Regions from separate parts of the Streptomyces sp. NPDC025793 genome, predicted to be linked through region 3. Evidence: riboswitches for the same ligand, from Rfam matches in the RefSeq annotation. Region 3 holds a riboswitch; each other region holds the start of a gene.
The links. A riboswitch is a leader RNA that binds a small molecule or an ion and turns the genes downstream of it on or off. The one in region 3 is predicted to bind cyclic di-AMP.
Positions count from the first base shown of each region.

Region 1: it holds a riboswitch for cyclic di-AMP, as region 3 does, so the genes downstream of both, ACZ4MF_RS27795 (C40 family peptidase) here and ACZ4MF_RS32360 (transglycosylase SLT domain-containing protein) in region 3, are expected to answer to the same signal.
Region 2: it holds a riboswitch for cyclic di-AMP, as region 3 does, so the genes downstream of both, ACZ4MF_RS03825 (M23 family metallopeptidase) here and ACZ4MF_RS32360 (transglycosylase SLT domain-containing protein) in region 3, are expected to answer to the same signal.

Region 1 covers NZ_JBVHMR010000016.1:68,466-74,210, reverse strand. Annotated here, with positions in the region: gene pcrA (DNA helicase PcrA) at 1-1,915, opposite strand, end outside; cyclic di-AMP (ydaO/yuaA leader) riboswitch at 2,127-2,299, shown strand; gene ACZ4MF_RS27795 (C40 family peptidase) at 2,307-3,506, shown strand; gene ACZ4MF_RS27790 (hypothetical protein) at 3,588-3,935, shown strand; gene ACZ4MF_RS27785 (hypothetical protein) at 3,913-4,266, opposite strand; gene ACZ4MF_RS27780 (C40 family peptidase) at 4,742-5,745, shown strand, end outside.
Region 2 covers NZ_JBVHMR010000002.1:22,266-28,010, reverse strand. Annotated here, with positions in the region: gene ACZ4MF_RS03850 (DHA2 family efflux MFS transporter permease subunit) at 1-805, shown strand, start outside; gene ACZ4MF_RS03845 (GTP cyclohydrolase II) at 828-1,469, opposite strand; gene ACZ4MF_RS03840 (MarR family winged helix-turn-helix transcriptional regulator) at 1,589-2,125, opposite strand; gene ACZ4MF_RS03835 (dihydrofolate reductase family protein) at 2,223-3,356, shown strand; tRNA gene ACZ4MF_RS03830 (tRNA-Met) at 3,431-3,504, opposite strand; cyclic di-AMP (ydaO/yuaA leader) riboswitch at 3,832-3,998, shown strand; gene ACZ4MF_RS03825 (M23 family metallopeptidase) at 4,008-5,033, shown strand; gene ACZ4MF_RS03820 (aldo/keto reductase) at 5,108-5,745, shown strand, end outside.
Region 3 covers NZ_JBVHMR010000022.1:28,967-34,711, reverse strand. Annotated here, with positions in the region: gene ACZ4MF_RS32365 (polyprenyl synthetase family protein) at 71-1,081, opposite strand; cyclic di-AMP (ydaO/yuaA leader) riboswitch at 1,708-1,888, shown strand; gene ACZ4MF_RS32360 (transglycosylase SLT domain-containing protein) at 1,893-2,396, shown strand; gene ACZ4MF_RS32355 (HAD family hydrolase) at 2,413-3,219, opposite strand; partial or broken gene ACZ4MF_RS32350 (FAD-dependent oxidoreductase) at 3,374-4,610, opposite strand; gene ACZ4MF_RS32345 (carboxylate--amine ligase) at 4,665-5,745, opposite strand, start outside.

The DNA.
Region 1 (5,745 bases), on a different contig from region 3:
CCTCGTCGGGGATCTGGTCGGAGTCGGCGACGAGGGCCACCTGCTCCAGGAAGTCGGCCAGCGTGCCCTGCTCGCGCTCCGCGCGCTCCTGCTCGAACTCCAGGGCCACGGCTGCGAGTTCCTGGAGGTTTTCGATGCGGGTCTCGTCCTGCGGGTCGGTGGAGGACTGCAGCTCGGCCAGGTATCCGGTGCGTTCGAGGACGGCCTCCAGCACGGTGGCCGGTCCGGCGCCGGACTCCACGATGGTGCGCAGGTCCTCCATCAGTGTGTTGAACCGCTTGACCGCGTTGGTGGAGCGCGCGGCCATGCCGTACGCCTCGTCCACGCGCTTGAGCGCCTGCGGGAAGCTGATCTTCTCGCGCTGGGAGAGGGCGTCGATCATCGCCTCGGCGCGCTCGCCGATGCCCCGCTTGGGGACGTTGAGGATGCGGCGCAGCGGCACCGAGTCCTCGGGGTTGGCGAGAACGCGCAGGTAGGCCAGGACGTCCCGGACCTCCTTGCGCTCGTAGAAGCGGACGCCGCCGACGACCTTGTAGGGCAGGCCGACGCGGATGAAGACCTCTTCGAAGACACGGGACTGGGCGTTGGTGCGGTAGAAGACGGCCACGTCGCCCGCCTTGGCGTCGCCCGCGTCGACCAGGCGGTCTATCTCGTCGGCGACGAACTGGGCCTCGTCGTGCTCGGTGTCGGCGACGTAGCCGGTGATCCGGGCGCCCTGGCCGGCGTTGGTCCACAGGTTCTTCGGGCGGCGGGACTCGTTGCGCTCGATGACCGCGTTGGCGGCGCTCAGGATCGTCTGCGTGGAGCGGTAGTTCTGTTCCAGCAGGATCGTCGTCGCGTTCGGGTAGTCCTCCTCGAACTGGAGGATGTTGCGGATCGTCGCGCCCCGGAAGGCGTAGATCGACTGGTCCGCGTCACCGACGACGCACAGCTCGGCGGGCGGGAGGTCGTGCTCGCGCGGCGCGGTGGCGACGTCCTCGGTGACGTCCTCGGCGGCGCGCTCGACGGTGCCGACCAGTTCGCGGACCAGTGCGTACTGGGCGTGGTTGGTGTCCTGGTACTCGTCGACCAGGACGTGCCGGAAGCGGCGGCGGTAGTGCTCGGCGACGTCCGGGAAGGCGCGCAGCAGATTGACCGTCGTCATGATCAGGTCGTCGAAGTCGAGCGCGTTGGCCTCGCGGAGGCGGGACTGGTAGAGCGCGTAGGCCTGGGCGAGGGTCTTCTCGAAGCCGTCGGCGGCCTGGGCGGCGAAGTCCTCCTCGTCGATCAGCTCGTTCTTCAGATTGCTGATCTTGGCGCTGAAGGACTTGGGCGGGAAGCGCTTGGGGTCGAGGTCCAGGTCGCGGCAGACCAGGGCCATCAGGCGCTTGCTGTCGGCGGCGTCGTAGATCGAGAACGACGACGTGAAACCGAGCTTCTTCGACTCGCGGCGCAGGATGCGCACGCACGCGCTGTGGAAGGTCATCACCCACATCGCGTGCGCGCGCGGGCCGACGAGCTGCTCGACGCGCTCCTTCATCTCGCCCGCGGCCTTGTTGGTGAAGGTGATCGCGAGGATCTGGCCCGGGTGCACGCTCCGCTCGGCGAGCAGGTGGGCGATGCGGTGGGTGAGCACACGGGTCTTGCCGGAGCCGGCGCCGGCGACGATGAGCAGGGGGGAGCCTGCGTGGACGACCGCGGCGCGCTGGTTGTCGTTCAGCCCCTCCAGCAGCGCCGCCGCGTCGAGTGCGGGGCGGGGGGCGCCGTCGCGGTAGTAGGAGTCCCGGTCCGGCGGCACGTCGAACTTCCCGCCGAACAGATCGTCCGGAAGCGGCTCCGGAGCGTGATCGTCCTCGGGCGGCGGCGGAGGCTCCTCCTCGCGCCCGCGCGGGGGCTGGAGGTCCGCCAGGAAGCTGTCGTCAAAGAGGCTGCTCATCGCTCTCCGAGTCTAGGGCGCCCCACCGACAACCGGTCGCCGTCCCGGGAAGAAGACCCCGCGGGCGTGGGGGCGAACATCCCTTACCCAGCGGAATCACCCGATGACGCGGACGTGATTCCGGTCTCGGATCACGAAAATGTATCGGACATATCACGCACCAACCTTCACACTAGCCACACGAGTTGGCTAGGTTGCGGTCGGGCCGCGTGCGCGGCCCCCGCCGAGTCCGGCCCGTCCCGTACGGGGCACCCGGAGCCGGGGACCCACCAAACCTGGGGTGAATCGGCCGAATCCCATCCGGGACGACGCCGTAGGGCAACCCTTCCGAACCACCGCCCGAACCCGACAGCTAACCCGGTAGGCGGACCATTGGAAGGAGTCGCCTCCCTTGGCGTCGCACCGCAAGCCGCGCCCCGGCGGGACCACCGCGGCGGGTATACGCACCCCCGCTCTCGCCACCGCCGCCCTCACCTCCATAGCCATGCTGTCCCAGACCGCCGAGGCCGCTCCGGGCACCGACCACACCCGGCCGAGCCTGGAGGAGGTGGAGAAGAAGGTCGACGACCTCTACCGGCAGGCGGAGTCGGCGACCGAGAAGTACGACGCGGCCAAGGAGCGCACCGGCAAGGAGCGCGGCCACGTCGACGCCCTCCGCCAGGAGGTCGCCCGCCGCACCGACAGCCTCAACAAGGCCCGCGAGGAGCTGGGTTCGTTCGCCGCGGCCCAGTACCGCACCGGCGCCGCCGCGCCGAGCACGGCCACCTTCCTGCTGGCGAACGACCCGCAGGACTACTTCGACCAGACCCAGCTGATGAACCGGCTGACCACGCGCGAGAAGAGCGCGGTCGACGCCTACATCGGCGATCAGGCCGCCACGATGAAGAAGCGGCGGGAGGCCGCCGAGAGCCTCCGGACGCTGACCACCTCGCAGCAGGACCTCCAGACGGCCAAGACGACCGTCCAGAAAAAGCTCGCCTCCGCGCGCGAACTGCTCTCGCAGCTGACGGCCCAGGAGAAGGCGCGACTCGCACAGATCGAACAGGCCAAGCAGCAGGAGGCGGCGCGCAAGGCGGCCGAGCTGGCGAAGCAGCAGGCCGCGGCCCGGGCCAAGCAGCAGAGCAGTTCGTCCGGCTCGTCGTCGTCCGGCTCCGGCGGGTCCACGTCCACGGGCTCGACGGGTTCCGCCTCTTCGGGGTCCTCGGGATCCTCCGGCTCGTCCAGTTCGTACGACACGAAGGCCGAGAAGGCCCTCGCCTTCGCCCGAGCCCAGATCGGCAAGCCGTACGTGTGGGGCGCCACCGGGCCGGGCTCCTACGACTGCTCGGGCCTGACCCAGGCCGCCTGGAAGGCAGCCGGCGTCGCGCTCCCGCGCACCACGTACGACCAGGTGAACGCCGGCACCACGGTTTCCCTGGCGGACGCGCGCCCGGGCGACCTGATCTTCTTCTACGACGACATCAGCCACGTCGGCCTCTATATCGGCAACGGCATGATGATCCACGCCCCCAAGCCGGGCGCCTACGTCCGCGAGGAGTCGGTGTACTACGGCGGAGAATCGATCATCCACAGTGTGGTCCGCCCCGGCTGATCTCCGCACAGGTGCCCACGCGCGCGTACCGGCGTTTCCCGGCCACGCGCGCGTACCGGCTGTTCTCGCGCCCACGCGCGCGTGCCCTTCCCGGCGGGGCCCGAGGGGCTGCCCGGCATCGGCGCGTGGCCGGCATCTCGGCTCTGCGTCCTGGACCTGGCCTGGTACGTCGTCCTGCCGGCGGCCGAGGCGGCGCGGCCCCGGCCCGGCTACGACGTACGGCGGTGGTCGACGGTGTTCCCCATGGGGATGACGGGGGCGACGCCGTCCGTCGCGGCCGCCATGGGACTCCCGTGGCTCCGGTGGCCGGGGCGGGTGCTGGTGTGGGTGGCGGTGGCGGTGGCGGCGTGGCTCGCGGTCGGCGCCGGAGCGGTGCGCGCGGCCCGTACGGCGGGAGGGACGGCCGTCAGGTCCACAGGACGGCGATGAAGATGTTCGCCATGGTCAGCAGGCCGACGACGCCGAAGGCACCCTTCTCGACCTTCTCCTCGTCGCGCTTGACGTAGACCAGGCCGAGGATCACGATCAGCAGGGCCAGCTTCAGACCGATCTTGATGGTGTTGATGTGATGGTCACCGGCCTGGTTGAGGCCGACCAGCACCACTCCGGTGACGAGCATGGTGAGCGCGCCGTGCAGCATCCCGGGGACGAAGCGGGCCGTGCCCTGGCCCATCGCCTTCATCTGGGTGAGGAAACCGCCGAGCAGCGCGGCGATGCCGATGATGTGCAGGCCGACGAAGAGATGGATGAGTACGTCCATGAGGCCGGAGCCTAATCAGGGCGATTCGGTCCCTCGTCACCGGGCCCTGGCACAGCCGTCCGCGCCCGGCCGCCCACCGCTGCGGATCTTGCATTTATGCGGCCCATAGCACCTCACGCCTCCCACCTCTTCCGCTTTCCGCGCATCGGTCACCACGCTGAGTGAAGAGGGCGAATCCGGACCGGCCGCACGATCACGTACGGTCACTTACCGGTCTATCGACGCCAGTTCCGTACACTGCGTTACCCACTCGTCACACTCCGGCCTAGCGTCCTCCCCCAGGTGACCGGCTCCCCATCACCGCCCGGGCCAGGGGCGGCGGCCGGGCACCACCGCCGAGAAGGGTCCGGCGGCGGCCCGTTCCCCCTGTGCGGGCCACCGCCGGACGCAGGCACCGCCCGGCCGGACCGCGCGGCGCACGGACCGCTCGGCCGTCGGATCGTGTCGAGTCGCACGGAAGGACGTGACAGTCCAGGTGGCAGCGCATCGCAAGCCCCGGCAACGCCCGATCGGCCCCACGGCCCGGACCGCTGCCACGCTCGCCCTGACGGGCGCGGCCACCGCGACGGGGTTCGGCGGTTCGGCGCAGGCCGAGCCCCCGCCGACACCGGCACAGGTGAAGGCCAGGGTGGACGCGCTGTACCAGCAGGCCGAGGCCGCGACCGAGAAGTACGACGGCGCCAAGGAGGCGGCGGACACCACCCGGCGCAGGCTCAACACCCTGCGCGACGAGACCGCCCGCAAGCAGGACGGCCTCAACTCGGCCCGGGAGGCGCTCGGTTCGTTCGCCACGGCGCAGTACCGCGTCGGCGGCTTCTCCCCCGCCTGGCAGCTGGCTCTCTCCGGCAACCCCGACCGGTACCTGGCCGACGCCGCGTTCGCCGAGCGGGCGGGTGACCGGCAGGCCGCCGCCGTGTCCCGGGTGCGCGAACAGCTGCGGGAGATCGAGCAGTTGCGCGGCACGGCGCGCGTCCAGCTGACGTCGTTGCGCTCCCGGCAGGCGGAGCTGCGGCGGCAGAAGACGACGATCACCGGCAAACTGGGCGAGGCCCGGCGGCTGCTGGCGCGGCTCACGCCGCAGCAGCGGTCCGCGGTCACCGGCGACGGCGGCAGCCGGGGGCGCGCCTCCCGGTCCGCCTCGGACGTCCGGGACGCCCTGGCACAGGCCGGGTCCGCCGCGGCCCCCGACACGCGTGCGGCGGCGGCCGTCGGCTACGCCTACGCCAAGCTCGGCAGCCCCTACGTGTGGGGCGCGACCGGCCCGAACGCCTTCGACTGCTCGGGCCTGGTCCAGGCCGCCTACCGCTCCGCCGGCATCTCCCTGCCCCGCACCACCTACGCCCAGATCGACGCGGGCCGCCGCGTCTCCCGCTTCGAACTGCGGCCCGGGGACCTGGTGTTCTTCTACTCCGGCGTCAGTCACGTCGGCATCTACGTGGGAGGCGGGCTGATGATCCACGCCCCCAACCCCTCGGCGCC
Region 2 (5,745 bases), on a different contig from region 3:
CGCGGCGACGCGTGCCGCCGCCCGCCTGGACGTCCCCGGCCTGCTGATGCTCTCGCCGGGTCTCGCCCTGCTGCTCTACGGCCTGGCCCGGGGCGGCGAGCGCGGCGACTTCACCGCCCCCGGCGTCCTGCTGCCCGCCCTCGCCGGTGCCGCCCTGACGGGCGCCTTCGTCCGCCGGGCACTGACGATCAGCGCACCTCTTCTGGACCTACGGCTGCTGCGCGACCGCACCTTCGCCGCGGGCATCGCCACACTCGCCCTGTTCACCTGCGGCTACTTCGGCTCGGCGCTGCTCGGCCCGCTGTACTGGCAGCAGGAGCGGGGCCTGAGCGCGACGGCGGCCGGGCTGCTGGGCGCCCCGACCGGGCTTGTCGTCGGTACGGCGATGCAGCTCGCGGCGCGGTGGGTCGACCGGGCCTCGCCGCGCCGGCTCGTCCCGGCCGGCATCGCGCTCGCCGCCCTCGGGATGGCGCTGCTGGCCTGGCAGGCGGGCGTGCCGGAAGTCGCGACCTGGCGGTTCGTCGCCTCGGCCATGGTGCTGGGTGCCGGCATCGGCATGGTGCTGATGCCGACGACGGCGACCGCGAGCCGAGACCTGCCCGTGGACCGGATGCCCGCGGCGAGCACCGCGCTCAGCATCAACTCCCAGCTCGGGGCGTCGGTGGGCACGGCGGTGCTGTCGGTGGTGCTCGGCGCGGCGGGCCAGGATCCGGCGGGCTTCCGGATCGCCTACGCGGTGGCGGCGGGCCTGCTGGCCCTCTCCGCCCTGCCGGCCCTGCGCCTCCCCGGCCGCCGCCGGGCGTGAGACCGGCCCGCGGTCCGCTCCGTCAGCCCGCGGTCCGCTCCGTCAGCTCGGCCAGCGGCAGCGTGTGCTGGGTCTGGAGGACCTTCGCGCGCAGGTAGCGGACGTTGTGGGGCGTGGTGAAGACGCCGGTCGGCACCCGGTCCCGGACGACGACGCCCAGCGACCTCAACTGCTCGGCCTTGTCGGGGTTGTTGGACAGCAGGTCCAGTTCGCCGATGCCGAGGGCGGCGAGCATCTGTGCGGCGGCGGTGTAGTCGCGGGCGTCCTCCGGCAGGCCGAGCGCGGCGTTCGCCTCGTAGGTGTCGAGGCCCTGGTCCTGGAGGGCGTAGGCGTCGAGCTTGTTGTAGAGGCCGATGCCGCGGCCCTCCTGGCGCAGATAGAGCAGCACACCGCCCCGGTCGGCGATGCGCTCGACCGCCTCGCGCAACTGGGGGCCGCAGTCGCAGCGGGCCGAGCCGAAGACGTCGCCGGTGAGGCACTCGGAGTGCAGCCGCACCAGCGGTACGGAGCCCGGGGCCGGGTCGCCGAGGACGGCGGCGACGTGCTCCTGGCCATCGGCCAGGCCGTGGAAGGTGACGAGTTCGGCGTCGACGCTGTAGCCGTCGTGGAAGCGCAGCGGAACCCGGACGCGGGCGCGCGGCGTGGCGGCGGGGGTGTCGGGCATGCGGGTCCCTCCGGAGGCGGCTGCTTCAGATTTGAAGCAGTGATGCACAGGGGACCCTACCGCATGCTTAAAAGTTAAAGCAATTGAATTCGGGAGCGACTCACAGCGACTCCAGCGATTCACGAGGAGGCGGACGGCGGCTGGGACGACGAACACGACGACCGGCGCCGCCACGGCACATCCCCCGTCCCGGCCTCGGCGTCCTCGTCCTGCAGTCCCCGCGCGACGCTCGTGAAGATCTCCTCCAGCTGTCCCACCTGCGCGGGCGTCAGCCGGTCGAAGAGGGTGCTGCGCACGGTCTCGACGTGCCCGGGCGCCGCGCGCTCCAGCGCGGCCATCCCCTCGTCCGTCAGGACGGCGATGCTGCTGCGCCTGTCCCAGCGGCAGTCCTCCCGGCGCACCAGCCCGTCCCGCTCCAGCCGGGTCACCGCGTACGTCAGCCTGCTGCGCGTGATCTTCACCGTCTCGGCGAGATCGGTCATGCGCAGCCGCCGCTCGGGCGCCTCGGAGAGGTTGGCCAGCACCGAGTAGAAAAGGTGGGGCATGCCGGCGTCCTGCTGGAGCTGCCGATCCATCGCGTCCTCCAGGAGGTGGGTCGCGGCCATGTACGCGCGCCAGGCGCGCTGCTCCTCGGGGCTGAGCCAGCGGGTCGTCATGCGGCCAGTGTAGGTTTGTTTCAAACTTGAACCAAGATTGCGGCTTCGCGGACCCGGACTCCGCAGACCTCGCAGACCCGCAGGGAGAGTGCGCCCGATGTCGTACCCGTATGTGCTGCTGTCCGCCGCCGTCTCGCTCGACGGCTACCTGGACGACACCGGCCCTGAGCGCCTTCTGCTGTCCGGCCCGGCCGACTTCGACCGGGTCGACGAGGTGCGGGCCGCGTCCGACGCCATCCTCGTCGGCGCCGGCACGATCCGCGCGGACAACCCGCGGCTGCTGGTCAACTCGGCCGAGCGCCGCGCGGCCCGGGTCGCGGAGGGCAAGCCCGCATACCCCCTCAAGGTGACCGTCACCGCCTCCGGCGACCTCGATCCGGCCGCGAAGTTCTGGCACACCGGCGGCGCGAAGGTCGTCTACACGACCGACGCCGGCGCCGAGCGCGCCGCACGCCTCCTCGGCGACAGTGCCGAGGTCGTCCCGCTCGGCCCCGGCCTCGACTGGCCGGCGCTCCTGGAGCACCTGTACGTCGTGCACGGTGTGCGGCGCCTGATGGTCGAGGGCGGCGGCACGGTCCACACCCAGCTCCTCCAGCAGGGCCTCGCCGACGAACTCCAGCTGGTCCTCGCCCCGCTCCTCGTCGGCGACCCGGCCGCCCCGCGCCTGTTCGGCCCGGGCGGGTACCAGGCCGGCCGCCTCCGCCTCACCGAGACCCGCCGGATCGAGGACGTCGTCCTCATGCGTTACGAGCCCACCGCCCCCGGCACCGGAGCCGCCCCGGTCGCCGCCGACCGCCACTGGCTGCGCATCGCCTGCGAACTCGCCGCGCTGTGCCCGCCCTCGGAAACGGCGTTCAGCGTCGGCGCGGTGGTCGTCGCGGCCGACGGCACGGAGCTGGCGCGCGGCCACTCGCGCGAGGGGGGCGACCCGGTGGTCCACGCGGAGGAGGCGGCGCTGGCCAAGATCGACCCGGCCGACCCGCGGCTGGCCGCCGCCACGGTCTACAGCAGCCTGGAGCCGTGCGCCCGCCGCGCGTCCCGTCCCGCGCCGTGCGCCGAGCTGATCCTGCGGGCGGGAGTGCGCAGGGTGGTGACGGCGTGGCGCGAGCCGGACACGTTCGTGGAGGCGGCCGACGGGAGCGGGGTTCTGGCGCAGGCAGGGGCCGAGGTGGTCGTACTGCCGGAGTACGAGGCGCGGGCCAAGGCGCCGAACGGGCATCTGGTGCGGTGAGCCGCCGCGCCCGTTCGGGGGCGCGAAACACTCAGGGCCCGGAATCCAGTGGATTCCGGGCCCTGAGTCTTCAGTAGCGGGGACAGGATTTGAACCTGCGACCTCTGGGTTATGAGCCCAGCGAGCTACCGAGCTGCTCCACCCCGCGTCGTTGTGTCTCAAGAGTACCCCATGCGAAGGGGTGCTCGCACACCGCTTGATCGCAAGGCCCGCCGCGCGGTGATTCCGGGCCCACCGTCACGACCTGTTCACCGACGGTGACCGCGCGACCGCCGTCCGCATAACATCTGAGACACCATCAAAAACGCCGAGACTCTTGAACGGTGGCCAACTCGTCCGGTTTGCTGCGGTATTGACTGGTGCATCCGGCCGGAAAGCGTTAACGATCAAGCCGAACGGCTTGGAAAGTGCCTCGCGGGTCTATTAACGTTCGATAACGCAGCGCGGTCGTCCCAGCCGTCACAAGAGGCGGCTCCGTGCGCACGCGCCGAATCCCGCGAGGGAACCGGGGAACCACCACCTTGGGGTGAATCACGCGGACGCCGACGTGAACTCACTGAGTCCACGCCCGGTATACGCGCGTAGGAGACCTTCCTGCTCCGAACCCGTCAGCTAACCCGGTAGGCGACGGAAGGAAAGGAGTACGCCCGCGTGGCGTCCAACCGGCTTGCCCCCGAAGCCCCGTCCATACCGGCGTCCGACGAGCCCGAACCCTTCGGCTACGGCTCCTACCACGCCGAAGAGGGCACGTGGGAGGAGTGGAACCCCACCGAGGACTCCGTCGACCGGGTCCGCGGCCGGCACCGGGTCGCCAAGCAGCGCAACGGCTTCGCCCGCAGCTCCACCGTCCTCGGCGTCGGCGTCGTCGCCGCCGTCGGCGCGGGCGGCATGGCCAGCGCCCACACCGGCAAGCCGCCGGTCTCCATCTCCCTGCCGGACTCCGTGAGCCACCTCTTCGAGGGCGGCTCCACCGAGGCACCGAAGTCCACCACCGCCACCGGGCTCTCCGACGTCGGCATGCACACCGAGAGCGGCAGCAACGGCGACGCCGGCGAGGCCCTGCGCAACCGGATCATGGCCCAGGCCGAGCAGCAGCGGAGCAAGGCCGACAGCCGGGCCACCGCCGCCAGGCTCGCCGCCGCCGAGCAGCAGACCGCCGACGCGGCCGCCAAGGCCGAGAAGGACGCCGCCGCCAAGGCAACGGCCGCCAAGGCCACGGCGGAGGCCGACGCCGCGAAGGCCGCCGAGGCCAAGCGCCTGGCCGAGCTGGCCACGCAGTACACGCTGCCCGTCGTGTCGTACACGATCACCGGCACCTTCGGTCAGCCCGGCGCGATGTGGTCCTCGGGCTACCACACCGGTCTCGACTTCGCGGCCCCCACCGGCACCCTCATCAAGGCGGTCCACGGCGGCACCGTCACCCAGGCCGGCTGGGCCGGTGCCTACGGCTACCGCACCGTCCTGACCCTGGACGACGGCACCGAGCTGTGGTTCTGCCACCAGTCCTCGATCGGCGTCTCGGTCGGCCAGAAGGTCTCGACCGGCGACGTCATCGGCCGGGTCGGCGCCACCGGCAACGTCACCGGCCCGCACCTGCACCTGGAGGTCCACCCGAACGGCCAGGCCACCGCCATCGACCCGGCGCCGTGGCTGCGGGACAAGGGCCTCAACCCCTGACCCGGCCGACCTTCCGGGTGATCGTGGCGCCGGTGGCGGAATGAGATCATCTGCCGCCGGCGTTGACGTGGAGCATGACTTCCTTGCGCACACTCGGCAGTTCGGATCTCCAGGTCTTCCCCCTCTCCCTCGGCGGCAACGTCTTCGGCTGGACCGCCGACGAGGAGACCTCCTTCGCCGTCCTCGACGCCTACGCGGCGGCCGGCGGCAACTTCATCGACACCGCCGACGCCTACACCGCCTGGATCGAGGGCAACAAGGGCGGTGAGTCGGAGACGATCATCGGCAAGTGGGTCAAGGCCCGCGGCAACCGCTCCGACGTCGTCATCGCCACCAAGGTCAGCCAGCACCCCGAGTACCAGGGCCTGTCCGCCGCCAACATCAAGGCCGCCGCCGACGCCTCCCTGCGCCGCCTGGACACCGACTACATCGACCTCTACTACACCCACTTCGACAGGCCCGAGGTCCCGGTCGAGGAGATCATCGGCGCCCTCGACGAGCTGGTGAAGGCGGGCAAGGTCCGGCACATCGCCGCCTCCAACATCAGCGCCGAGCGCCTGCAGGAGTCCCTCGACTTCTCCGCGCGCGAGGGCCTGGCCCGCTACGTCGCCCTCCAGCCGCACTACAACCTGGTCTCCCGCGACACCTACGAGGGCGGGCTGCAGGAGGTGGCCGCCAAGGAGAACCTGGCCGCGGTGCCGTACTTCGCGCT
Region 3 (5,745 bases):
GTGTGCCAGATCGCGGACACGTCAGCCACTGCCCGCGGGGACGGGCCGGTACGCCGTCGTGGCCCGGGCCTCAGCCCGCGCGGTGCACCACCGCGTCGCACAGCTCCACCAGAGCCGCCTTGGCGTCGCAGTCCCGCAGCGGCGACAGCGCGGCCCGGGCCTCCTCGGCGTAGCGCACGGTGTCGCGGCGGGCCTGCTCCAGCGCGGGGTGCGCGCGCAGCGCGGTCAGGGCCTCGGCGTGCCGGGCGTCGTCGGTGAGGTCGGAGTCCAACAGCTCGCACAGCGCGAGGTCCTCGGGCAGCCCCAGCCGGGCCGCGCGCTCGCGCAGCCGGAGAACGGGCAGCGTCGGGATGCCCTCGCGCAGGTCGGTGCCCGGGGTCTTGCCGGACTCGTGCGAGTCGGAGGCGATGTCCAGGACGTCGTCGGCGAGCTGGAAGGCGACGCCGAGCCGCTCGCCGTACTGGGTGAGGACGTCGACGACCGTCTCGTCGGCGCCCGACATCATCGCGCCGAACCGGCACGAGACCGCCACCAGCGAGCCGGTCTTGCCGCCGAGCACGTCCAGGTAGTGCTCGACCGGGTCGCGGCCGTCCGAGGGGCCCGCGGTCTCCAGGATCTGGCCCGTGACCAGCCGCTCGAACGCGAGGGCCTGCACCCGGACCGCCTCGGGCCCGAGGTCGGCGAGGATCTGGGAGGCACGGGCGAAGAGGAAGTCGCCGGTGAGGACCGCGACGGAGTTGCCCCAGCGGGTGTTGGCGCTGTCCACACCGCGCCGCACGGCCGCCTCGTCCATGACGTCGTCGTGGTACAGCGTGGCGAGGTGGGTCAGCTCCACGACGACGGCCGACGGCACGATGCCCGGCGCGTAGCGGTCGCCGAACTGCGCCGCGAGCATCACGAGCAGCGGCCGGAACCGCTTCCCGCCGGCCCGTACGAGGTGCTGCGCGGCCTCCGTGATGAACGGGACCTCGCTCTTGGTGGCCTCGAGCAAGCCTTCCTCGACAGCCGCCAATCCGGCCTGGACATCGGCTTCGAGAGCCTGGTCCCGCACGCTCAGCCCGAACGGCCCGACGACGGTCACGAGGGGTCTCCTGTCTGCTGGTGTCTGCTGGCGATTACACGGTTTGTCGATAGGTCGCTGCCATCACTCAAGTCAGCGTATCCGGTCCTGTTTCGATCACCGATAGCGCCCACCGGTCCGGCCCGGGCGCTATTGGATCATGGCCGCTTTATTCTCGATCAGATAGTAAGAACGGACATTCATCGACTTAACAGGACACCCTGCGCTTTGTCGCGAACCGAGGGGCGAGCGGAGTAACGGCTCCACCCTCACCCGCGGGCCACCCGCCGGCCATCTCACACCCACCCCTCACCCCATCCCTCACCCCGCCCCCCTTTCCACGTCCCCCTTCATGGCCGGCGCCACTCCGGGCGCGAGTCCCTGAAATCCACTATGTCCCCTTTGTGGCTATTTGATACTTCGTGAGTTGGGTCACGGACGCCCGTGTCCGCACACCGGCCACCGAACCGTCCGCTCCCCTTGCCCGGCGCGCGAGTTGAAGGTTGGCAACCGCAAAGGATCAAGTACCGCATAGGGTGTACTTCAAGGTCAAACAGGACGTTATGTGATTCCGGCACTTGTTCCCGACATGTGCTCTCGCATACGTTCCGGCTCGCTGGGCGGACGCCGAATCCTGCCGCCGCCCGCACAACCATCCGCGAACTCATTCGTACGGCAGGAGCGGGGGACCCAGGTAAGTCGCCGGATCGGTCGGCACACGTCGCACCGGAACGGCTAGGGGTGAAGCCGCGCCTTCTCGCGAAGGCACGGCCGGGCACCTCCCCGCCCGAACCCGACAGCTCACCTCGCAGGCGCCGGAGAGGAACTCCCCATGCCTGCTGCCGCTCAGCACAGCCGTACCCGCACCAGCCGTGTCATGCGCGCCCTCGCCGTCGCCGGCACCGGTGCCGCCGTTCTCGCGATGCCGATCATCGGCGCCACCAGCGCCTCCGCCGCGACCAGCACGCCCTCGACGGCCGCCACGACCACGTCCCTCGTCCACACGTCCGGGTACACGAACACCCTCGACGGCTGGATCCGCAAGTCCCTCTCGATCATGGCCCAGAAGGGCATCCCCGGCTCCTACAACGGCATCTACCGCAACATCATGCGGGAGTCCTCCGGCAACCCGCTGGCCATCAACAACTGGGACTCCAACGCCGCCGCCGGCATCCCGTCCAAGGGCCTGCTCCAGGTCATCGACCCGACCTTCCGCGCCTACCACGTGACCGGCACCGCGCTCGACCCGTACGACCCGGTCGCGAACATCACCGCGGCCTGCAACTACGCCGCCGCGCGCTACGGCTCGATCGACAACGTCCACAGCGCGTACTGAGACACCGGTCAGCCGGTCAGCCGGTCGGAAACAGTCTTTCGAGGACGACGGCGACGCCGTCGTCCTCGTTCGACAGGGTGATCTCGTCGGCCACCGCCTTCAGTTCGGGATGCGCGCCGGCCATGGCGACCCCGTGCCCGGCCCAGTCGAACATCGGGATGTCGTTGGGCATGTCCCCGAAGGCCAGCGCCTGTCGGGCACCGACGCCCAGCCGCTCCGCGGCGAGCGCCAGCCCGGTGGCCTTCGTCACCCCGGACGGCTGGAGCTCCACGGTCCCCGGCCCCGACATGGTGACCGTCGCGAGCGAACCCACCACCGCGCGCGCGACGTCCGCCAACTCGTCGTCGGACAGGGCGGCATGGCGCAGCAGCACCTTGCTGATGGGCTTGTGCCACAGGTCGTCGCGCCGGTCGACCCGCACCGAGGGCAGGGTCGGGTGCGGCATCCGGTAGCCGGGCTCGATGAGCGTGAGCCCGTCGACGCCGTCCTGGTCGACGGCCGCGTAGACCTGCCCCACCTCGGCCTCGATCTTGCCGAGCGCCTCCTCGGCCAGTTCCCGGTGCAGCCGGACCGACCAGAGCAGGCGCCCGCTCCCGGCGTCGTAGACCTGCGCGCCCTGTCCGCACACCGCGAGCCCCGCGCAGCCGAGGCGCGCGAGCAGCGGCCGTACCCGAGGGGCCGGACGGCCCGTCACCACCAGATGCCGGGCACCGGCCCGCGCCGCCCGCGCGAGCGCGGCGAGCGACCGGTCGGAGACCGTGTCGTCGCCCCGCAGCAGCGTGCCGTCCAGGTCAGTGGCGATCAGTGCGTATGCGGCTGCCATGATCAGAGAATACGGACGCGGAGCCTGTCCGACTCACCTCGCCGTACTGCGTACTTACGTGCTCATCACCCCCAAGTGGCGCCCGCCGTCCGCCTGATGACACTGCCGCACGGTCCCCGGTATGCCGTCGCCGTCCCCGGACGCGGCCGCTCCGTCAGCCGTGGGCCGCCGCCAAGTGCTTCGCCAGTCGCGGCGAGGCGAACTCCGTGCCGCACACGAAGCGCATCACCGGGCCGTACGACGCCGCCGCCGGCAGGCCGGTGAAGTACAGGCCGGGGACGGAGGAGACGCAGCCGGGGCCGAGCCTCGGCGCGCCGCGGCTCACGGCCAGCCGGGTGCGCAGGCCGTGGCCGAGGAAGTCGATCGCCGCGATGTCGACGCGGTAGCCGGTGGCCGCGATGACGTGGTCGGCGGCGAGCCGTTCCACACCGTCGGCAGGGGTCTGCCCGCGCGGGCCGGTTCGGGAGCGGGAGAACGTGCGGACGGTGAGGACGGGGCTGCCGTCCGACGCCTCCGCGCGGACGATCCGCTCGACTTCCTGCACCTGTACGGCGCTGTCGAACCGCTCGCGCAGCCACCAGGCGCCGAGCGGTCCGAGGACGCGGCGGACCAGGTGGTGACGGGCGGCCTCGGGCAGGTGGCGGTAGGGGTGCGGGTAGTAGCTGAGCGCCCACAGCGACCAGGCGCGGCCGAAGGGGGATGCGGGGCGCAGTCTCGGCTGCTCCCAGGGCGGGGCGCCGAAGGCGACCCGGCCGCGGCCGCGCGCGACCACGCGCACGCGTGCGCCGGCTTCGGCGGCGAGCGCGGCCGTCTCCAGCGCGGACTGGCCGGCGCCGACGACGATCAGCTCCCGGCCGGCGAACCGGCCGAGGTCGTGGTGCTGGGAGCTGTGCGAGAGCGGTCCGCTCGCGGAAGGCCCGTCGGGTGCCGCGCCCGCGAGTTCCGGCGGAAGGTGGGCGAGGCCGGACAGGCCGGTGGCGACGACGACCGCGCGAGCGGTGCACAACTCTCCCGAATCCAGCTTGAGTTCGAAGCCGCCGCGCGCGTCACGGTCGACGGACACGACCCGCAGCCGCTCCAGGCCGGGCAGCAGCTTCTGCTGGAACCACTCGCCGTAGGCGACGAAGGTCTCCACCGGGATGATGTCCTCGTCGGCCACCAGGCGGCGGATGCCGGCCGCGTCGCAGTAGTCGGCGAGGGTGTGGCCGGGCTGCGGGCAGTCCAGGCGACGCGGCGGGTGTCGACTTCAGGAGCATGCCCTCGGGCATGTGGGCGCGCCAGCTGACCATGGGGTCGCCGAAAACGCGGACAGGGATGCCGCGCGCGTGGAGATGGGCGGCGGTGGACAGGCCGAACGGCCCGGCCCCGATGACTGCAACCGGTCGAGTCACGAAGTCCCTCCCCAGGACACGGTGCGCCACTCTTGATCGTCTTGGTGGCTTGGCCTACTTCGTGGAGGTGTTGCCGCCGCGGCGGTTGGTCCGCCACAGCTGATACAGGTGCTTCGCGCCCGGGCGCACGAAGCGGGCGAGCATCGTGAGGAACGGCAGCGGGTCGTCACCCGCGAACCAGGCCAGCTCCGTCCCGCTCGCCTTCGCCGGGGCGTGCGGCGTCGTGTAGCCGCTGCGGCGGTAGGCGAGGAGGGCGGGCAGGTCGATGTTCTCCACGACGTAGCGGTGGCCGGCGCGCTGTTCCCCCTCCGGTACGGCGCGGCCGGTCAGGTGCAGGTGCAGGGCGCGGACCACGTCCACCCCCGACTCGTTCTCGAAGAGCCGGAACTGGGCGCCCATGCGGGGGTTGAAGTCCAGGAGTTTGTACTGTCCGTCGCGCCGGTCGAAGCGCAGGTCGAGGTCGATGATGCCGCTGAAGCCGATCTGCTTGATGAAACGCGCGGCGAGGTCGGCGAGTTCCGGGTTGTCGACGACGTAGGCGTTCGCCGTCATCCCGGCGTGCGGCGGCCACGAGCGGACCTTGACTCCGGTGAACAGCGTGAGCGGGGTGGAGTCGGGGCCGAAGCAGGCGTGCACGATCCAGTCCTCGGCCTCCTCGCGCGGGAGGTACTCCTGGAGGATCACGCCCGGCTCGGCGCCCCAGTCGCGGGCCAGGGCGAGCAGGCCCTCCCGGGTGGCGATCCGCGTGGTGCCGTTCACGGCGGGCCGACGGCGCCGTACGAACGCCTCGCGGTTCTTGGCCACCACCGGGAAGCAGGCCGTGTCCGCGAAGGCGACGATGTCGTCGTACGACTCCGGGAACGCGGCCGACGGGCTGGCGATGCCGTGCTCGACGCACAGTTCGTGCAGTCCCTGTTTGCTGGCGAGCCGGCGCGGCAGCCCCGGCTCGACCCTTGGGAAGAGAAAAGATCCGGCCAGCTCGTCCTGGTGCTCGGCGATCAGGACGGCGGCCTCTTCGTCGGTCGGTATCAGGACGGTCGGGCGGCCGATGCGACGGCCGACGCGCAGCAGCCCCTCGACCAGGTGGCCCGGGTCCTCCGCGCCGGTCGTCGGCCACACGAACGCCTTCTTCAGA